Linked DNA regions of Pleomorphomonas sp. T1.2MG-36. The protein of the gene in region 1 binds, or shares a complex with, the protein of each later gene. Links are inferred from orthologs where the notes say so. Each region holds a gene or a part of one and is shown in the gene's direction. Other genes may lie near its edges.

What was found.
Region 2: the proteins of pnp (region 1) and QQZ18_RS07230 are in contact, whole or in part, in a cryo-EM structure (PDB 9QH0), measured with the Escherichia coli proteins. The link is inferred for Pleomorphomonas sp. T1.2MG-36 from one-to-one orthologs.

What each region holds. Positions count from the first base shown.
Region 1 is NZ_CATNLY010000023.1:788,278-791,528, forward strand. What follows is about bases 243-3,181. They hold pnp (polyribonucleotide nucleotidyltransferase), read left to right. Parts: upstream 243-612; coding sequence 613-2,751; downstream 2,752-3,181. Other genes in these bases: rpsO (30S ribosomal protein S15), read left to right, coding at 243-340; QQZ18_RS15070 (hypothetical protein), read left to right, coding at 2,925-3,181. Outside these bases: more of rpsO, read left to right, coding at 71-242; more of QQZ18_RS15070, read left to right, coding at 3,182-3,200. UniProt on the Escherichia coli protein: Involved in mRNA degradation. Catalyzes the phosphorolysis of single-stranded polyribonucleotides processively in the 3'- to 5'-direction. Also involved, along with RNase II, in tRNA processing.
Region 2 is NZ_CATNLY010000012.1:48,359-51,868, forward strand. Bases 309-3,506 are described here. They hold QQZ18_RS07230 (Rne/Rng family ribonuclease), read left to right. Parts: upstream 309-666; coding sequence 667-3,306; downstream 3,307-3,506. UniProt on the Escherichia coli protein: Endoribonuclease that plays a central role in RNA processing and decay. Required for the maturation of 5S and 16S rRNAs and the majority of tRNAs. Also involved in the degradation of most mRNAs.

The sequences.
Region 1 (3,251 bases):
GGTTGCGCCGACCCGGCTGGACGACATCCCGGCCGGGCCATTTTTGTTATCCAACGACAAGGAGTCACCGATGTCGATCACTGCCGAGCGCAAGGCCGCTCTCATCAAGGAATACGCGACCCTCGAGGGCGACACCGGTTCGCCGGAAGTCCAGGTGGCGATCCTTTCCGAGCGCATCGCCAACCTCACCGAGCACTTCAAGAGCCACGCCAAGGACAACCACTCCCGCCGCGGCCTTCTGAAGCTGGTGAGCCAGCGTCGTCAGCTTCTGGACTACCTGAAGCGCAAGGACGTCTCGCGTTATACCGCGCTGATCAGCCGCCTCGGCCTGCGCCGCTGACGGTTTGCCGGAGGGGCGGTCCGCCGCCCTTCCCCTTCGCCGCTTCGGTCCTCCGAGGCGGCTCCGGTTTCCCGCCCTGAGACGAGGGCGTGGGTCCGCCCGCAGAAGCGGGCAAGAACGACAGGCGCCGTCGCCCCGCCGGGGCGAGCGCCGCTCCGGCGTGTTCCGCACCCTGGGGCAGGATTGCCAGACGCTCGCCTCGCCTGGAGAGGAGCGTCTCGTCGTCTTGCCCGTGGGCCGCGCGCCGGACCAGACAAGAACGGAACAAACGCATGTTCGATATTCAGAAAGTCGAGATCGACTGGGCCGGCCAGAAGCTGACCCTCGAGACGGGCCGTGTTGCTCGCCAGGCCGATGGCGCGGTGCTCGCGACGCTCGGCGAAACGTCGGTCCTCGCCACCGTGGTCTCGGCCAAGCAGCCGAAGCCCGGCCAGGACTTCTTCCCGCTGACCGTCAATTACGAAGAGAAGGCCTTCGCGGCCGGCAAGATCCCCGGCGGCTATTTCAAGCGCGAAGGCCGTCCGGCCGAGCACGAAGTGCTCACCTCGCGCCTGATCGATCGCCCGATCCGCCCGCTGTTCCCCGATGGCTACAAGTGCGACACCCAGGTGATCGTCACCGTGCTCAGCCATGACATGGTGAACGCTCCCGACATCCTCGCCCTGGTCGCCGCTTCGGCTGCCCTTACGATCTCCGGTGTGCCCTTCATGGGCCCGGTCGGCGCTGCCCGCGTCGGTCTGATCGAAGGCGCCTACGTGCTCAATCCGCCGGTCGACAAGATGGTCGATTCGAAGCTCGACCTCGTGGTCGCCGGCACCGGCGATGCCGTGCTGATGGTCGAGTCCGAGGCCCAGGAGCTCGACGAAGACACCATGCTCGGCGCCGTGATGTTCGGTCATCGTGGCTTCCAGCCGGTGATCGACGCCATCATCCGTCTGGCCGAGCGCGCCGCCAAGGAGCCGCGCGAGTTCGCCGCCCCCGACGTGTCGGAGATCGAGGCGGCGGTTCTCGCCATTGCCGAGGCCGACCTGCGGGCTGCCTACAAGATCACCGCCAAGCAGGAGCGCTATGTCGCCGTTGACGCCGCCCGCGCCAAGGTGATGGCCGAGCTGTTCCCCGAGGGCGCCGAGCCGAAGTTCGACAAAGAAAAGGTCGCCACCGTCTTCCACGACCTGCAGGCGAAGATCGTCCGCTGGAACGTGCTCGACACCGGCCTGCGCATCGACGGCCGCGACACCAAGACCGTCCGCCCGATCGTGGCCGAAGTCGGCGTGCTGCCGCGCGCCCACGGCTCGGCGCTGTTCACCCGCGGCGAGACGCAGGCCCTCGTGGTTGCCACTCTCGGCACCGGCGAAGACGAGCAGTATATCGAGACGCTGGAAGGCACCCGCAAGGAACGCTTCCTGCTGCACTACAACTTCCCGCCCTTCTCGGTCGGTGAAACCGGCCGCATGGGCTCGCCCGGCCGCCGCGAGATCGGCCACGGCAAGCTTGCCTGGCGCGCCATCCATCCGGAGCTGCCGGCTCATCACGAGTTCCCCTACACCATCCGCGTGGTGTCGGAGATCACCGAGTCGAACGGTTCGTCGTCGATGGCCACCGTCTGCGGTTCCTCGCTGGCCCTCATGGACGCCGGCGTGCCGCTGAAGGCGCCGACCGCCGGCATCGCCATGGGTCTCATCAAGGAAGGCGATCGCTTCGCGGTGCTGTCCGACATCCTGGGTGACGAGGACCATCTCGGCGACATGGACTTCAAGGTGGCCGGTACGGCAGCGGGCATCACCTCGCTGCAGATGGACATCAAGATCACCGGCATCACCGAAGAGATCATGAAGGTCGCCCTGGCCCAGGCCAAGGGTGGTCGCGAGCATATCCTCGGCGAGATGTCCAAGGCGCTGACCGGCGCCCGCTCCTCGATCGGCGAGCATGCCCCGCGTATCGAAGTGATGAAGATCAACCCCGACAAGATCCGCGAAGTGATCGGTTCGGGCGGCAAGGTCATCCGCGAGATCGTCGAGAAGACCGGCGCCAAGATCGACATCCAGGACGACGGCACCGTCAAGTTCGCTTCGTCCGACCTCAAGGCGATCACCGCCGCCATGAACTGGGTGAAGGGTATCGCCGCTGAGCCGGAGATCGGCGCCATCTACGAAGGCACCGTTGTGAAGTGCGTCGACTTCGGCGCCTTCGTCAACTTCTTCGGCACCCGCGACGGCCTCGTCCACGTGTCCCAGCTCGCTCCGCAGCGCGTCCAGAACGTCAAGGACGTCGTCAAGGAAGGCGACAAGGTGTGGGTCAAGCTGATGGGCTTCGACGAGCGCGGCAAGGTTCGCCTGTCGATGAAGGTCGTCGACCAGACCACCGGCCAGGAGATCAAGCAGGAAGAGAAGGCCGAGCCCAAGGACGAGTGACGTCCGCTTCCGGCAAAGACGTTGGCGGCCGGCGGGTATTCCCCGCCGGCCGTTTTCATATCGGCGGTCTTGTTGCCTTTGGAGCGACCCGCACTTGACAGCAGGCCGCCACTGGCTCTTGATGCGCGCCGACGAACGCGCCGCCGAAGCGGCTGCATCCAGGACGCCATTCCATGCTGGTCAAGACCGACGATCTGCCCCACGAAGTTCGCTACACCAAGACCGACGCCGTCATTTCCGCGATCGGGGCGACCCTGCTGATCGTCTCCGAAATGCTGGGCGCCATCGTCGCCTTTGCCTGGGCGGTCGGCAGCATGCTCGGGCTTAGCGAGACGCCGATCCTGATCTTCGTCGGCGTCATGGCCGTTCCAGGTCTGATCCTGTCCGCGACACTTACGCGTCGCATCCTGCGTGTCGAGCACTCCCTGCGGGACAGCGGAAGCTTCTGAACGTTCGAACGACGTTTCCGATTTCGGGCGTGGCGATTGCCGCGCCCTTTT
Region 2 (3,510 bases), on another replicon or contig:
ACACTTCACATTGCGAGGAATTGATTGGCGGCCTATTTGATCGCCTTGCATATGGGACTTCACGCAAGTAATAAGAGATCGGAGCCCGAATCCTTGCTCTCGGTACTTGAGAGCGTCCAGCCGGTTCGCCTCCTGCTTGAAAAGCGGGAGGATCATGACCGGCAGTCGGAGGGCCGAGAGGTCTGTGCAGCCGCCGGTGTGGTTTTCCGGCCGATGCGTGGAACCCGGACCTTCGCTTGTTGTTTTTCGCCCGGCCACGTGCCGTGCAGCGGGAAGCATATGAGGACGCCCGTAGATCCACCGAAAAGATCGGCGCTTCGGTGCGCGGCCATTGAGGCCGCCCAACAAGGCATTCGTCGCCGTTCCCCCGTATTGGCTTTCGCCGAGCGGGCTTTTCAGGAACGACGGTGTTGAAAAGAAAGAACGTGCCGGACGTGAAAGTCGTGAGGCCAAAGCAGATCGTCGAAGAGGCAGGATGGCGCAAAGCATCGGCCTCTTCTCGATTTGCGGTTTCGGTCGGTCCGGCACCCTTCCCCATTCCCATCCCCCTTATCGACGGCCGGTGCGGCCCCTTCCAGCGCGCGACGATTCCAGGGAGGGCTCTTCGGAGTCTCCCAGCGGTGTCGCGGCGGTGCAGAGGGCGCACACGGCCGGGAGTCAGTCTTTATGGCCAACAAGATGCTGATCGATGCCACCCACCCGGAGGAGACCCGGGTGGTTGTGGTGCGTGGACACCGCGTTGAGGAATTCGATTTCGAGTCGGCGACTAGAAAGCAGCTCAGAGGCAATATCTATCTTGCCAAGGTGACGCGCGTCGAACCGTCCTTGCAGGCGGCCTTCGTCGAGTACGGCGGCAATCGCCACGGCTTTCTGGCCTTCTCCGAAATCCACCCCGACTACTACCAGATCCCGCAGGCCGACCGTCAGGCGCTGATCGAAGCCGAAGAGGCCGAAGAGCGCGAGGAGGCCGAGCGGCGCGCCCGGATGCACCGCGACCGGCAGGCCCGCGCACAGGCCGCGAAAGCGGCTTCGCGCCCCGCCGAGACGGTGAGCGAAGCGTTCGCCGAGGACGGCGAGCCGCAGCCGGCCGGTGAAATGAGCGCCCACGAGGCGACGCCCGTCATCGAAGTGATCGACGACGAAGTGCCGGTGCCCGATACCGGCGGCATCATCGACATTCACGACGACCAGTCGGTCGAGACCATCAATGACGATGGCGAAGACCATGGTGGCAGCGACGACGAGGAAGAGCACGTCGAGAGCGTCGGCGCCGAAGACGCGCTGGAAGAGGTGCCGGAGCGCCGCGTTCGCCGGGCGCGCCAGTACCGCATCCAGGAAGTGATCAAGCGGCGGCAGGTGCTGCTGGTTCAGGTCGTCAAGGAAGAGCGTGGCACCAAGGGCGCCGCGCTGACCACCTATCTTTCGCTGGCCGGCCGTTATTCGGTGCTGATGCCCAATTCGGGACGTGGCGGCGGCATCTCGCGCAAGATCACCAACGTGCAGGATCGCAAGCGCCTCAAGGAAATCGCCCACGAGCTGGACGTGCCGGAAGGCATGGGCGTCATTCTGCGCACGGCCGGCGCCGCCCGTACCAAGACCGAGATCAAGCGCGACTTCGAGTATCTCCTGCGTCTGTGGGAGAACGTTCGAGAGCTGACGCTTCGCTCGTCGGCGCCGAGCCTCGTCTACGAGGAAGGCTCGCTGGTCAAGCGCTCGATCCGCGACCTCTACAACAAGGACATAGACGAAGTCCTGGTTGCCGGCGAAGACTCCTATCGCGAGGCCAAGGACTTCATGCGCATGCTCATGCCGAGCCATGCCAAGAACGTCCAGCCCTACCGCGACCCGATCCCGGTGTTCGGCCGCTTCGGCGTAGAACCGCAGCTCGATGCGATGTTCTCGCCGCAGGTGACGCTGAAGTCGGGCGGCTATCTCGTCATCAACCAGACGGAAGCGCTCGTCGCCATCGACGTCAACTCCGGCCGATCGACGCGCGAGCACAACATCGAGGATACGGCGCTCGCCACCAACCTCGAAGCCGCCGAGGAGGTGGCCCGCCAGCTCCGTCTGCGTGACCTTGCCGGCCTCATCGTGATCGACTTCATCGACATGGAAGAGGCCAAGAACAACAAGGCGGTGGAGCGCAAGCTCAAGGACTGCCTGAAGAACGATCGCGCCCGCATCCAGGTGGGCCGCATCTCGCACTTCGGCCTCATGGAAATGAGCCGCCAGCGCATCCGCACCGGCGTTCTGGAAGGCTCCACCGAGCTCTGCCCGCACTGCCTCGGCGCCGGCATCGTCCGCTCCACCGAAAGTGTGGCGCTACACGTTCTGCGTTCGCTGGAAGACCTGCTGATCAAGGGGGTGACGCATCACCTGACCGTTCGTACCCGGTCGGCGGTAGCGCTCTACATCCTCAACCAGAAGCGCAAGCATCTGTCCGATCTCGAGGCTCGCTTCGGCCTCACGATCATCATCGCTGCCGACGAACACCTCGGATCGCAGCACTTCGCCGTCGAGCGTGGCGAGATCATCCTCAACCCGGCCCCGCCGCCGCCCGCGCCGACGCTGACGCCGGAAAGCGTCCAGCCCTACGACGAGGAGATCGACGAGGAGATCGAGGAAGAGGACGACGAGGAAGCGGAGACTGAGAAGGCTCAGTCGTCGCGCGAAGAGCGTGGCGACGGAGATGCCCGCCGCAAGCGGCGTCGGCGTCGGCGTCGGCGGACCGACGGCAGTGATGCCGTCAACGGCGAGGGCCAGGACGCGACCGGCGAGAGCGCCGAGCAGCCGTCGACCGAAGGTGACGACGACACCTCCGAGGAAGACGAGGGCGAAGTACGCGCCGAGGGCGAGAGTGAGGGCGAGCAGCGCCGCAGATCGCGTCGTCGCGGCCGTCGCGGCGGTCGCCGCCGGCATCAGCTCGAGGAAGACGTTGGAGCAGAGGCAACCGCTGCCACCCAGGACGGCGAGTCGGCTCCCGCTGAGGTGGCGATCAACGACATCGAAGCCGAGCCCGTTGTCGACGCCAGCGATGTGGAAGTGGAAGTGGTCGCCGCCCCGAGCGTGCTGAACGACGAACCCGTCGAGACGCTGGCAAGCGAGACCGAAGAGGCTCCGGAAGAAACGGCTGAGATCGCCGCGCCCATCCATGCGCCGATTGAGAGCGTCGCGGAACTGGTCGAGAAGTCGGTCGAGGCCAACGAGCCGGTGCGGCAACCCGAACCGGAAGCCGAGCCGGAACCGGAACCCGACCCCAATCAGCCGAAGAAGACTGGCTGGTGGCAGCGCCGCTCCTTCTTCTGAGGAACGAGCCCAAGCAAAGTTCGATCGAGGCCGCCCCAGTCCCCTGGGGCGGCCTTGTCGTTCGGGGACCAGCCACCTCAAGGGAGCTTCAACAAGCATCCGATGTCATTCGGAATTGCCGGAAGTGTCTCACGCCGACGACCGCCATGAGGCGAACGAGTCCCGACCCCAGTCGGCGCGGAAAATTGGCTTCGAGCCCAGGGA